DNA from 2 places in the Leifsonia sp. NPDC058230 genome. Region 2 is predicted to be linked to the other one. Evidence: predicted binding sites of a transcription regulator. Region 2 holds the regulator's gene; the other holds the start of a gene.

Region 1 (7,212 bases), on a different contig from region 2:
GAAACGCTTGATCGTGCGCTCCCGATGCTGCTGGAACTTGCCGAACGCATCCGTCTCCGGACCGATGAGGAAGTCGACCTCGCGCGTGACACCGAGCCGCGACAGGATGCCCATGTCGCCCTTGGTGTCGATCGCGGGCTTGGCCAGCAGCACGCGGTGACCGCGCTCCTCGTAGTTGTAGGCAGCCTGGAGCATCGCGGTGCTCTTGCCGCTGTTCATCGCGCCGTAGCGGAAATACAGTTTTGCCACGCATCGATCCTACGGGGTGCACCCTGAACGTCAGGTCAGGTAGCCGTCTTCGGCGGCCCGCCGGATCAGGTCGGACCTCGAACTCGTCGGCCGGCCGACCTTGCCGTACTTCTCGCGGACGCGACGAAGGTAGGTCTTCGCCGTCTCGTACTGCACATTCATCTCGCGAGCCACCTCGGACGTCGTGCGCCCGTCGGCGTAGAGGGTCAGAGCCTGGCGTTCGCCGTCGCTGAGGTGCGGCTTGGCGGACTCGGGGATGCTCGGGCGCGGCCGCCATGCCTCGGCCACCGGCGCGCCTGCGGTCCGACCGGCGGCTGCCTCGGAGTCGCCGCCACGGCCCACCGCGGCGAGCGCTGCATCCAGGACCTCGACCATCGGCTGCGTCTTGGTGAGGTAGGCGACGGCGCCGGCGGCGAGCGCCGCATCCCTGTCCTCCTGGGTGTCGACGGCGCTCAGCACGATCACTTTCGCGCCCGCCGCGCGGCAGGTGCGCACGCGGGCACCGATCGACACGGACTCGCGAAGTTGAAGGTCCATGATGACCAGGTCGGTGGGAAAGGCCTCGCTGTGAACGAGTTCGAGCCACGTGCTTGCACGGACGACAAGATCGAACTCGGGGGCGTGCTTCTCGATCCAGCTCGCCAAGCTGTCGAGGAGGAGTTCGTGGTCGTCGAGCAACGCCAAGCGGATCGGCGCGGGCGGCGGGGCGGTCGGGGATGCGGGGGATGTGGTGCTGGTACTCATCGGTTCTCCCCTCCAGGGTACGAGAAACGGACGGTCAGCTTGTCATCGGAGACGCGCATCGAGGCGTTCATCCCCACCGAGCGCAGCGCGCTGAGGAACGGGAGCAGCTCCCGGCGAAGCTGTCGGCGACCGCCGGAGGCGCGGCAGGTCAGTTCGAACGACGGATGCTCGGGGTCGCGGGCCTCGATCCTCACCGAGCTGGGATCGAGCCCCGGAAGCTTCGCGAGCGTGCTGAGGATGGCGCCCACGACGGCGCGCTGCTCGTCTCGGAGGATGCGCTCGAGCCGGCCCGGATCGGTGACGCGTGCCGTCGTCTGCAACGCCGACGCCTCCTCCCCACGGGCGGCGAGGACCTGCGCGAGCGTCTCGCCGAGCCAGGTGCGGTCGACCGCGGCGACGGATGCGCCCCGCAGACCGGCGGCGAGCTCGCGGGCGCGCCGCGCATCCTGTTCGGTCACCTCGCCGCGGCGGAGGAGATCGGCCAGAAACGGGACGGTCGCTTGATTGAGGGTGGTGATCCGCTCCTGGTTCACCATGCGCCGAGCTGTCTCGCGCAACTCGGGTTCGAGCCTGGCCTGCGCGGCGCGGGCGACCTCGCGCCAGGCGAGGGTCTCCCCCGTCATCGTCCAGGCGTAGCCGCACCCCGCGAGGGCGAGCGCCATGATCGGGGTGGCTGCCACCGTGAAGTACACGAGCGGGTTGGTGGAGATCGCCAGGAAGGGGGCCTGCAATGCCGCTGTCGCTCCGAGGATCAGTGCGGCGAGCCCGGCCACAGCGATGACCTCGGGGATCGGGCGGTAGAGGGCCATCGCGGTGACGAGCATGGCGACGACGACCTGCCCCCAATCGTCCTGGATGCGCTGGTTGCTCCCCCACATCGCCGTCGAGAATAGGGATGCCGCGACAACGCAGGCGCCGATGATGGACACGTGCGACCAGAACCCGAACGGCGCCCGAGCGGGGTGGGTGCGGACCGCGAACACCGCTCCCGCCAGCGCGAGCACTCCGACGGCGATCCACGCGAGCACCGGGTCGTGCAGCTGGCCCCCATGGGTGACCGTCGAGTAGACCGCATACGCGACGGCGACGACGCCGAGGATCGGCACGAGCGCCCACGCGGATTGCACACCGAGCGGGTCCAGCCGCTGCGGAGTGCGTTCCAACGGCACCGATCGCCGGCGGACGATCGCCGCCTCACCCAGAACGGTCACGATGGAGCCACCTCATCGTCGTCGCCGGTGGGGACGACCATCATCACCGTGGTTCCCACATCCGGGCTGGAGTAGACCGTGACGGTGCCGCCCACCCGCTCGATGCGATCGTGGACGGACTGACGCAACCCGAGCCGGTCGGGCGAGGTCGATGAGGGCACGAAGCCACGTCCGCTGTCGACGACCATGACCGAGACGGCATCCCGCGACGAGGAGACCGCGACTTCAGCCGTCGGGCTTCCGGAATGGCGCAGTACGTTGACCAGACACTGCCGGGCGGCCAGCCCGATCGCCCGGCGCCGCTCGGGGCTCAGCAGGGAGAGCGCATCGCGGTCACCCGAGATGTCGACGGACAGCCCCTCGTCGCGGGCGAGTTCGATCGCGTTGTGGAGCTCGCTGTCGAACCAGTCATCGCTGGACAGGCTCGCCAGCGGTGCGGACGAGAGAGCGAACTCGGCCGGAACGGGGAGATGCAGGATCATGGGGACGGCGGGCGGGCGAGTGGGCGCGGCGGAGGAGGTGCTGACCGGGTCGCGGGGATCGCCGGGGTCACCGGGATCGCGGCCCAAGGTGCGAAGATCGGCTTCGAGCCGGTCTCGGAGTTTGGACGGCAGCGGGCCGGGGTCGGCGTTGGCCACAGCCAGGAGTTCGCTCAGCACAGTGTCGTGGAGTTCAGCCGTCGCGTCGGCGATCAGGTCGCGACGCAGCTCGATGAGGCGTGAATCCCGCACGGCCCGGTGGATCGCCGACTGCGGCCGACTCCGCCCGGTGCGGGTGAGACTGTCGAAGGTGAGCACGCCGACGAGCAGCAGGTAGGCGCCGAGCGAGATGGCGTCGGTTCGGAACCCGCGACCCGCGGTGGTCGCGGCGACGAAGACGGCCGCCTCCGCGAGTGCGAACCCGAGGGTCGCCCAGAGGATGCCGACGAGCGCTCCCGTTCCAGTGCCGCCCACCAGGGTCATCGCCACGATCGGCAACGCCACGACGAACAGATTCGTATCACGGTACGAGCTGTTCTCGTTGAGGATGGTCAGCGCGTAGAAGTAGGTGCAGACGGTTCCCACCGCGAGGTAGGCGACGGTGAGCGTCACGGTGCGACGGCGGGTCAGCAGCACGAGGAGCCCGATCATCGGCGCGAGCACCAGCACCATCAGCCACGCGTACGGGTTGCTGGTTCCCACAGCGGACACCGCAACGTTGACGAGAGCCGAGCCGAGACAGACCAGCGCCGCCCAGCAGGCCGCCGTCGCCAGTGCACGCGAGTTCGCGGCGCGAGACAGGTGGCTCGGCAGACCGAGTGACATGCGCACTCCCGTCGGCGGTTGTGGTCGGCGTGGTCACGCCTGCCCGATTCCGCCGGGCGCTCGCCCGCCTTTCGCCGGATGCGGCGTCCCTCGCGATTATGGCACTGAACCGCCGACGCGTGTACCCCGAATTGTGGGCACGTGTACCCCGCTCAGAAGAGTGTCGGCTGCACGCCCAGCATCGTCACGCCGATCGCATCGCCCTGCACCTCCTCCGCCGCGAAGGCCGGCCCCGCCTGTCGCGGTGCTGCCGTGGTGCCGCCCGCCCCGACGATGCGACGCTCCCCCTCGCCGTCGCGCAGCATCCCGAGAGCCGTCGATCGCACTCCCCCGGTCAGCGGATCTTCCCGGCCGTGCTCGAGGCCGTGTGCTCGGATGAGCGGCTTGATCTTCGCCGCAAGCCACTGACGGTATTCTTTCGGCGCGTGCGCGCCTCGCCCGTACATTCGGCGGTACACCGGCAACAGCTGTGGATGCTCGCGCTCGAGCCAGAGGTAGTACCACTCCTTCACACCGGGCTTGAGATGCAGCGCGGTGTACAGCACCGACGTCGCTCCCGCCTCTCGCGCCTGACGCAGGGCTTCGTCGAGGTGCGCCCTGGTGTCGGTGAGATAGGGCAGGATCGGCATGAGGAACACCGAGCAGTCGAGCCCGTGGTCGCGCACGGCTGTGACGGTCGCCAGCCGCGCCTTGGTCGACGGGGTTCCCGGTTCCACGGACTGCTGCAACTCGTCGTCGTAGACCGCGATCGACATGGCGATGTCGACGGGAACGTGCCGGGCGGCATCCGAGAGCTTGCCGAGATCACGCCGCAGCAGGGTCCCCTTGGTCAGGATGCTGAACGGCGTGCCCGTCTCGGCGAGCGCGTCGATGATCCCCGGCATCAGCGCGTATCGCCCCTCCGCCCGCTGGTACGGGTCGGTGTTGGTGCCGAGCGCGACCGGATGGTGCCCCCAGCTCGGCTTCATCAACTCCTTGCGCAGGACTTCGGCCACGTTGACCTTCACGATGATCTCGTTGTCGAAGTCCTTGCCGCCGTCGAGCTCGAGATAGGCGTGCGTCGGACGGGCGAAACAGTAGACGCACGCGTGCGAGCATCCCCGGTAGGGATTGATCGTCCAGCCGAACGGCATCGCTCCCCCGCCGCCCGGAATCTTGTTCAGCGCCGACTTGGCGAGCACTTCGTGGAAGGTGATCCCCGCGAACTCCGGGGTGCGGACCGACCGCACGAGATTGTTGAGGCGCGCGAGCCCGGGCAGGGTGGACGGTTCCTCGGTCGTGAGTTCTTGCCCGCTCCATCTCATGTCTCTATTCGAACATACGTTCGAATGTCCGTCAACCCGCCGCCCGCCCGTCCGCCCGTCCGCCCAGCCCACATCCAGCCCGCGAGTCCGCGAATACTCTGCGTACTCGAGCGTTTTCGCCCGAATTTCTGAGGACTCGAGGGCTACTTTGTGCGGGCTCGGGGGCGGGAGCGGGGCGGGAGCGGGGGCGGGCGGGGCGGGGCGCCCGCTCCGCCCCGCGGGTCACGCGACGAGGCGGCCGGCGGCCATCGCTACGCGCTCGCCGGCCCAGTTGGCCCGCAGCCAGCGGTCATGGCTCGCCACCACGACCGCGCCCGGATACCCGCCGAGGGCGTCCTCCAGCTCCGTCGCCAGCGACAGCGAGAGGTGGTTGGTCGGCTCGTCGAGCAGGAACACGTGCGGCGGCTTCGCCAGGATGAGCGCCAGCGCCAACCGCCGCTGCTGACCGATCGAGAGGCGGCCGACCGGACGGTCGACGTCTCTCGGGGCGATCAAGCCGAGCCCGGTGAGGGGCACGCTCTCGGCCCGCCGCCCGCCCAGCGCCTGCTCGTAGATGCGGCGAGGGCTCATCGTCGGATCGGCGAAGCGCACATCCTGCTCCAGGAGTCCGACACGCAGGCCCTTGCGGCGCGTGATCGCACCGCTGTCGAGCGCCAGGCCACCGGCGAGCGCCGTCAACAGGGTCGACTTGCCCGCACCGTTGTGACCGGTGATCAGGATGCGCGACTGGGGCTCCACCCGGAACGCCGAGACGTCCAGGCGGTCCGCGATGCGCGCATCCGTCGCCTGCAGCAGCAGCCCGGTCTCCTCGCCGAGCGCTTGTGAGCCGCTGGGGATGCCGGCGAAGCTGAGGATCGCCGGGGGCTTGCGCACCTGATTCTCCTTCAGCTCGTCCAGGCGCCCGGAGGCGTTCTTGATGCGACGGCTGATCTGCCGGTCGAGCGCGTTGCCTTTCACCGACTTGACGAATTTGTCGTTGTCACGCACCTTGCCCGACCAGGCGATACCGCGCGCGGTCACGTCGACCGCGAACTTCAGCGCCTTCAACTCGTCCTGCTCGTCGGCGAACTGCTTCTCCCAGCGGGCGCGCTCCTCCTCCTTTGCTGCGAGGTAGGCGCTGTAGTTACCGCCGAACACGGTCGTTCCCGAGCGCGCAGGGTCGAGGTCGAGCAGCCCGGTCGCGACCGCGTCGAGGAAGGCACGATCGTGACTGGCGAATACGACCGGCCCCCGCCAGGCGACGAGCTGCTTCTCGAGGAAGGCGGCTGCGGCGTCGTCGAGGTGGTTGGTCGGCTCGTCGAGGAGCAGCGCATCCGGCCTCTCGAGGAGCAGCGCTGCCAGGGCGAACCGGCTGCGCTGACCGCCGGAGATCTCGGCGAGCGTGCGATCGAGCGCGAGGTGCCCGACCCCGAGACCGTCGAGAAGCTCGTCGCGACGAGCGTCGACGCTCCAGACGTCGGCACGCTCGGCAGCGTCGAGGGCAGCAGCGTATGCGGCGGCCGCATTCGGGTCGTCCCCGGAGAGTTCGGCGGCCGAGCGTTCGAGGGCGCGCTCGATCGACCGGACCTCGGCGAGGGCGGACTCGATCACCGAACCGACGGTGTCCGACGGGTCGGCGCGCACCTCCTGCCAGAGGATGCCCGTGCGCAGCGGCCGCGTGAGAACCCCGGAGTCGGGCGACTCCGCACCGGCGAGGATGCGCAGCAGCGTCGACTTCCCGACCCCGTTCTCGCCGATCAGGCCGAGGCGTGCGCCCGGCGCGATGGTGAGGGAGACGTCGGTCAGCACACGGCGGTCGCCGTAGCTCTGCGAGATCCCGTCGGCCTTGAGGTACGCGGCGACGGATGCGGTGAGTGGGGTTGTGGATGCGTGGGTCAAGAGAACCGCCTTTCGAGCGCTCCGAAGAGCCGGTTCCCGCGCGGGCATGCCCATCGACAGTCAGCGCCGGAGCACCCGAACCGCTATGTCGACGGCGTCAACGAGTGCACTGAGCCTCGGACGCGGGACGAAAGGAGATTCCTACTTCATAGCGCTGATGACGATAGCAGCCGTCGCGCACAGAAGTCCAGGGGCCTGGCGAACTGTCAGGGTCAGACAGCGATCTTCAGCGCTTCCGCCGTCGACGTGATCACACGCTCGGCCTCCTCAGGCCGGTCGTTGAGGGTGGTGCCGATCGTCGGGATGAGCGATGCGAGCGTCGGCTCCCAGCTCTTGTAGCGATCCGGGAAGCAGCGTGCGAGGACGTCGAGCATGATCGGGACGGCTGTCGAGGCCCCCGGGGATGCGCCGAGCAGGCCGGCGATGCTGCCGTCTTCCGAGGCGATGACCTCGGTGCCGAACTGGAGCACGCCGCCCTTCTTCGCATCCTTCTTCATCACCTGCACGCGCTGGCCGGCGGTG
Region 2 (7,212 bases):
TGCGCCCGTCGGAGACAGCGGCCTCGGCGAGTTGCGGAGCTCGAGCGAGCTCGTGCAGCTGATCCACCGCGTTCAGGCCGAGCGCGTGCCGTACCAGGAGGTGCCGGTGCCGGGGCTGCCCGGCGCGCGCGAGGTCGACACCGGACGCGAGCGGGTGCAGATCGCCGTCGCCGCGTTTCCGAACGGCCACCCCAACTCGCGGTCGGCGAGTCAGGACATCGACACGCTGCTCGCCAAGCAGGCCGCGGGTGCGAACCTCGGCATCACCCAGCTGTTCTTCCACCCCGAGGACTACCTGAGCTTCGCGCAGCGGGCCAGGGAGGCGGGAGTGCTCTTCCCGATCCTGCCCGGCATCATGCCGGTGACGAGCCCGGCGCGGCTGAAACGGATGCTCGAACTCAGCGGCGAGGACCTTCCGAGCGAGCTCGCCATACAGCTCGAGATCGAACCGACCGAGGAGGGCCAGCGCGAGATCGGCATCACCTGGGCGACCGACTTCGCACAGCGCCTGCTCGATGGCGGTGCGCCGGGCATCCATCTGTACACGTTCAACCGGCACGAGGCCGTTCTCGCGGTCCTCGACCGGATCGGCCTGCTCCCGGAGACGACCTCCGGCGGCACGGCACCGCTCAGCACGACCACTGACAGCACCACCACCGAAAAGGAATCAGCATGACCGACACGACCACCCGACCCGGCTTTCCCACGGGCACGATCATCGGCTACCCGCGTATCGGGCGTCGGCGTGAGCTCAAGAAGGCGGTCGAGAGCTTCTGGGCCGGAGCGACCTCCGCGGACGAACTCGAGACGACCGCGGCGCAGCTGCGCGCAGCGACGCGTGAGCGCCTGGCCGATCTCGGCCTGGGTCGCACCGACGCGTCGATCCCCGAGAGCTTCAGCTACTACGACCAGGTCCTCGATGCGGCCGTGACCGTCGGCGCCATTCCGTCGCGGTTCGCCTCGCTCGCCGATGAGTCCGGCGCCATCGACCTGGCCGGCTACTTCACCATCGCCCGCGGCGAGGGGGACAACGCCCCACTCGAGATGACCAAGTGGTTCGACTCCAACTACCACTACCTCGTTCCGGAGATCGGCCCGGAGACCGACTTCCGTCTGGCCTCCGACCGGATCGTGCGCGAGTTCGAGGAGGCCTCGGCGGCCGGCTACGTCACGCGTCCGGTGATCGTCGGACCGGTCACCTTCCTTCTGCTCAGCAAGGCGAGCGACGAGGCGCCCGAGGGCTTCCATCCGCTCTCCCGGCTGGCCGACCTGCTGCCGGTCTACCAGCAGCTGCTGTCGCGCTTGGCGGCCGCCGGAGCACCGTGGGTGCAGTTCGACGAGCCGGCGCTCGTCAGCGAGAGCATCGACGAGGACCGCGCAGCGGTTCTGGATGCGGTGGCCACCGCATACGCCGCTCTCGGCTCGGTCGCCGGCCGCCCGGGTCTCTTCGTCGCTGCGCCGTACGGCAGCCTCGACGACGCCCTTCCTGTGCTCGCCGCGTCGCCGGTGGAGGCCCTGTCGCTCGACCTGGTGCGCGGATCGGTGCCGACAGGGCTCGACGCGGCCACCGCATCCGCTCTCAGTGCCAAGACGCTGGTCGGTGGTGTGATCGATGGCCACAACATCTGGCGAGGTGACCTCGAGGCGGCCTTCGGCACGCTCACGGAGCTGTTGGCGCTCAGCCCGGTGGTGACCGTCTCGACGTCGACCTCGCTGCTGCATGTCCCGCACGATGTGGACGACGAGCCCGCGCTCGGCGACCAGCTGAAGAGCTGGCTCGCCTTCGCGGACCAGAAGGTCGCGCAGGTCGCCACGCTCGCCCGTGGGCTGGAGGACGGTCACGAGGCGATTCAGGAGGAGCTGAGCGCTGCCTCTGCCGCGCTCGCCGATCGGGCATCCGCCCCGGGTGTGCGCGACGCGGCCGTGCGCGCACGGACCGCCGCGCTGACCGCCGAGGACTTCTCGCGTGGTGAGTACGCCGACCGCCTGGAGGCTCAGGATGCGGCACTCGGCCTGCCGTTCCTTCCCACGACCACCATCGGCTCCTTCCCGCAGACCGGGGACATCCGCCGCGCGCGCGCACAACTGGCGAAGAGCGTCATCAGCGAGGCGGAGTACATCGGCCTCATGCAGGCCGAGATCAAGCGCGTGGTCGAGCTGCAGGAGGAGATCGGCCTCGACGTGATCGTGCACGGCGAGCCGGAGCGCAACGACATGGTGCAGTACTTCGCCGAGAACCTCGACGGATTCGCGGTGACGCAGAACGGCTGGGTCCAGTCGTACGGCAGTCGCTGTACGCGCCCGTCGATCCTCTGGGGGGACGTCTCTCGGCCCGCGCCGATCACCGTCGACTGGTCGGTGTACACGCAGACCCTCACCGAGAAGCCGGTCAAGGGGATGCTCACGGGCCCGGTGACGATCCTGGCCTGGTCGTTCGTGCGCGACGACCAGCCGCTCGGCGACACCGCACGGCAGGTGGCACTCGCCCTCCGCGATGAGATCGCCGATCTGGAGGCCGCAGGCATCCGGGTCGTCCAGGTGGACGAGCCGGCGCTTCGCGAGCTGCTGCCGCTCAAGGATGCGGACCACGCCGAGTACCTCGACTGGTCGGTGGGCTCGTTCCGGCTCGCGACTGCCGGCGTTCGGGATGCGACGCAGATCCACACCCACCTCTGCTACTCCGAGTTCGGAGTGGTGATCGACGCGATCCGCAACCTGGATGCGGACGTCACCAGCATCGAGGCGGCGCGCTCGCGCATGGAGGTCGTCCACGACATCCAGACGTCGGGCTTCGAGCACGGAATCGGGCCGGGCGTCTACGACATCCACTCGCCGCGCGTGCCGTCTGTCGCCGAGGTGACCGAGCTGCTGGAAACGGCTCTCAGCGCGATCCCGGGCCGGCAGCTGTGGGTGAACCCGGACTGCGGTCTCAAGACGCGCGGCTACGACGAGACGGTCGCGTCCTTGAAGAACATCCTGGAGGCGACGCGCGCCGTCCGCGAGAAGTCGGGCGTGCCCGCGTAGCGGTCTTCCGTCCTGTCGCGACGACGGAGATCCGGGCGAGTCCTGCTCGGATCTCCGTCGTCACGGAGGTCTCGTCGGCGCGTCGCCCGATTCCTCCTTCGTTTGAGAGGATGAGCGCATGGTCGAGATCTCGGACGCGGACTTCGAAGCGATGGTCGGTGAGATCTACGACAGTCTTCCCGACGACATGATCGGGCCGTTGGAGAATGTGGCGATCCTGATCGAGGACCAGCCGGCCGGCGCGCGGCCACGCCTGTACGGCCTGTACAGCGGGCATCCCCTCACCGGCCGCGGCGTCTACGGGTTCGGCGAACTGCCCGACCGCATCACGCTGTACAAGAACAACCTTGCTGAGCACAGCAGGGATCGGGATGAGCTGCGCGCGCGAGTGCGCGTGACGCTCGTCCACGAGATCGGGCACTACTTCGGGCTGGATGACGCCCGGTTGCAGGAGCTCGGCTGGGCGTGAACCCGACCGAGCCGGTCGAGCCCGAACCGGCCGTTCCCCCTAGACGGCGCGGAGGACCGCGACGACTTTGCCGAGCACCTGCGCGAAGTCGCCCAGGATCGGCTCGAAGTTCGAGTTGCGGGGCAGGAGCCAGGTGTGGCCGTCGCGCTGACGGAAGACCTTCACGGTGGCCTCCTCGTCGAGCATCGCTGCGACGATGTCGCCGTTCTCCGCCGTGTTCTGTGTGCGCACGACCACCCAGTCGCCGTCGCAGATCGCCGCGTCGATCATCGACTCTCCGACCACCTTCAGCATGAACAGTTCGCCGTTGCCGACGAGCTGGCGGGGGAGCGGATAGACCTCTTCCACTTGCTGCTCGGCGGTGATCGGGACACCGGCGGCGATACGGCCGACCAGGGGCACCATCGCCGCGTCGCCGACGGGGATCTGGCTCTCGAAGTCCGTCGACTCGGACGCGGGCGACGGCACGTCGATCAGGATCTCGAGCGCGCGTGGCCGGTTCGGATCGCGGCGCAGGTAGCCGCTCAGCTCGAGCTGGTTGAGCTGGTGGGTCACGCTGGAGAGTGAGGACAGGCCGACGGCGTCACCGATCTCGCGCATGCTCGGCGGATAGCCTCGCTGGCTCACCGATCGGCTGATGACCTCGAGGATGGCGAGCTGCTTCTCGCTCAGGCTCTTGCGACGGCGGGTGCCTCCGCGTTCGCGCCCTGCCTGGTTGTCGTTCGACACTGTCGTCCCCTTCTTGACCCGCCTGGCGCATCCGGCCCGCCCGAATGTCGGTGGTGCCTGGTTGAGTGAACTCCAGACAATCGAAACTGTATCCACGATGATCAGCTAAAACAAACATATGTTCGAGCGTGTCTCGAATCTGTTCGATGTTTCGGCCGTATCGACGTGGTTGTGGTTTCGAACATTCGAAGATATATTCGGAACACAGCTTCGCATCCGGACTGCCGGCCAAGCACCGGGTGCGGAATCTTAGGAGGTCAAGACCATGAGCACAGCAACGGTCACGATGTCGCCGTTCACCCCGTCCGCGACGGCGGCAGCAGGTTCCGCGGGCGCCACGCGCCTGCGCCTTACGCGCCGGGGGCGCGTGGTCCTCACTTCTCTGGCCGCCATCCCGCTCGTGGTCGGTGCGCTGTTCTTCGCTCTCAACGGCGGAGGAGCGGTCGCGACCGGCGATCAGGTGAACGTGCAGTTCCACTACGTCACGGTCGAGTCGGGGCAGTCGCTCTGGAGCATCGCCGAGACGGTCGCACCGAGCGCCGATCCGCGCGACGTCATCGCCGATATCGTGTCGCTGAATCAGCTCGAATCCGCTGTCGTCTCACCGGGGCAGCGCATCGCGATCCCGTCGCAGTACGAGCGCTAGCCCTGCCGCAGCAGGCGTCGTCGGTCGGCCGGCTCAAGGGCTCCGCGCTCTGTCTCGGCAACTACGATGAATGGGTGACTTCTCTTTCCGATCTCCCGATCCGTGATGATCTGCGGGGCAAGACTCCGTACGGTGCGCCCCAGAAGGTCGTGCCCGTTGCTCTGAACGTGAACGAGAACACGCATCCGGTGCCCGACGATGTCGCGGCCGACATCGTCGCGCGGGTGGCGAAGGCGATCGGCGGAGTCAACCGTTACCCCGATCGAGAGTTCACCGAACTCCGCGAGAGCCTTGCCGACTACCTAGGACACGGGCTGACGGCGGAGAATCTCTGGGCGGCGAACGGGTCGAACGAGGTCATCCAGCAGATTCTGCAGGCATTCGGCGGCCCTGGCCGGAGCCTCCTCGGGTTTGCCCCGACATACTCCATGTACCCGCTTCTCGCGGCCGGCGCGGGCACCGCCTACGTGGCGGGCGAGCGAGACGCTGACTTCGAACTCTCCCCGGAGACCGCTGCAGCGGAGATCCGGCGCCTCGACCCCGACATCGTCATCCTCTGCGCTCCCAACAATCCCACGGGAACGCCCCTGTCGATCGAGACGATCGAAGCAGCCTACGACGCGGCGCGCGGAATGGTCGTGGTCGACGAGGCATACGCCGAATTCATGCCCGACGACGCTCCGTCGGCACTGACGCTGCTCCCGGGACGCCCGCGGCTCCTGGTCTCGCGCACCATGAGCAAGGCGTTCGCCTTCGCCGGAGCTCGTGTCGGCTACCTGGCGGCGGATCCGGCGGCGGTGGATGCGCTCCGCCTCGTGCGGCTGCCGTACCACCTCTCCGCGCTCACCCAGGCCGCCGCCATCGCGGCGCTCGCGCACGCCGACGAGATGCTCGCGATGGTCGGCGAGATCCGGGATCAACGTGACCGCCTCGTGACGCAGCTCGCCGCGCTGGGATACAAGCCGCACCGCAGCGGCAGCAACTTCGTGCTGTTCGGCGGGGTGGCCGATCCGAACGCCGTCTTCGAGGCGCTGCTCGCACAGGGTGTGCTCATCCGCGACGTCGGCATCCCGGGCCACCTCAGGGTCACCGCGGGGACCGAAGCCGAGACGACGGCCTTCCTCACGGCACTCGCCTCCCTCGGGCGGCCGGATGCACAGGCCGCGGCTTCCGCCCCGGCGGCGACCACTGCTCCCAACGGGGACGCGGGCGCCGTGACAGTAGGCTCGCAGTCATGAGCAACCGCACGGCCACACTGCAGCGCGAGACCAGCGAGTCGAGCATCGACCTGAGCCTCGACCTCGATGGGAGCGGCGAGACCGACATCGAGACCTCGGTGCCGTTCTTCGACCACCTGCTGACCGCCTTCGCGAAGCACTCCCTCACCGACCTGCGTGTGCGCGCGAGCGGCGACACCCACATCGACGTGCACCACACGGTCGAAGACATCGGGATCGTGCTCGGCCAGGCGATCAAGAAGGCACTGGGCGACAAGCGCGGCATCTCCCGCTACGGGGATGCGCTCGTGCCACTCGACGAGGCGCTGGTGCAGGCCGTCGTCGACATCTCGGGCCGTCCGTACCTCGTGCACTCGGGGGAGCCCGCGGGCTTCGAGTTCCACCTGATCGGCGGTCACTTCACGGGGTCGATGCTGCGCCACGTCTTCGAGGCGATCGCGTTCAACGCGGCGATCACCACGCACCTCACCGTGCTCGGCGGACGCGATCCGCACCACATCGCCGAGGCGGAGTTCAAGGCGTTCGCGCGAGCCTTCCGTCAGGCCAAGGCGCTCGACCCGCTGATCACAGGCATCCCGTCGACGAAGGGGGCGTTGTGAGTCGTCCGGATGTCGTCGTCTACGACTACGGTTCAGGCAACGTCCACTCGGCGGCCAAGGCCCTCGAGGCGGCCGGGGCCGCTGTCGAGCTGACCGGCGACCGGGCGCGCGCCCGTGAGGCCGCCGGGCTGGTCGTTCCAGGTGTCGGGGCGTTCAGTGCAGTGATCGACGCGCTCCGCGCATCCCGCGGCGACGAGGTCATCGATCGCAGGCTCGCCGGAGGTCGCCCGGTGCTGGGCATCTGCGTCGGGATGCAGGTGCTGTTCGATCGCGGCGTCGAACGCGGCTCCGACTCGGAAGGTCTCGGCGAGTGGCCGGGCCGGATCGAGCGGCTCGACGCCGACGTGCTTCCCCACATGGGATGGAACACGGTCGACGCGCCGGAGGAGTCGGTGCTGTTCGACGGTCTCCACGACGAGCGCTTCTACTTCGTGCACTCCTATGCCGCCAAGGATTGGACGCTCGATGTGGTTCCGCCGTTCCCCCAGCCGCGCGTAACGTGGGCGC

What was found. Region 2 encodes LexA, which represses DNA repair genes until DNA is damaged. Its sites were predicted from a motif close to TCGAACANNTGTTCGA; they were not measured.
Region 1: the regulator LexA is predicted to act here: its motif matches at 4,821-4,836, upstream of ACFVV0_RS05430 (Rv2578c family radical SAM protein).

What each region holds. Positions count from the first base shown of each region.
Region 1 is NZ_JBHVWM010000001.1:1,078,885-1,086,096, reverse strand. Features, by position in the region: gene ACFVV0_RS05450 (thymidine kinase) at 1-249, opposite strand, end outside; gene ACFVV0_RS05445 (DNA-binding response regulator) at 280-993, opposite strand; gene ACFVV0_RS05440 (hypothetical protein) at 990-2,204, opposite strand; gene ACFVV0_RS05435 (sensor histidine kinase) at 2,201-3,508, opposite strand; gene ACFVV0_RS05430 (Rv2578c family radical SAM protein) at 3,661-4,812, opposite strand; gene ACFVV0_RS05425 (ABC-F family ATP-binding cassette domain-containing protein) at 5,035-6,690, opposite strand; gene ACFVV0_RS05420 (malate:quinone oxidoreductase) at 6,903-7,212, opposite strand, start outside.
Region 2 is NZ_JBHVWM010000003.1:611,083-618,294, forward strand. Features, by position in the region: gene ACFVV0_RS12815 (methylenetetrahydrofolate reductase) at 1-676, shown strand, start outside; gene metE (5-methyltetrahydropteroyltriglutamate--homocysteine S-methyltransferase) at 673-3,024, shown strand; gene ACFVV0_RS12825 (metallopeptidase family protein) at 3,143-3,493, shown strand; gene lexA (transcriptional repressor LexA) at 3,533-4,222, opposite strand; gene ACFVV0_RS12835 (LysM peptidoglycan-binding domain-containing protein) at 4,488-4,868, shown strand; gene ACFVV0_RS12840 (histidinol-phosphate transaminase) at 4,943-6,106, shown strand; gene hisB (imidazoleglycerol-phosphate dehydratase HisB) at 6,103-6,705, shown strand; gene hisH (imidazole glycerol phosphate synthase subunit HisH) at 6,702-7,212, shown strand, end outside.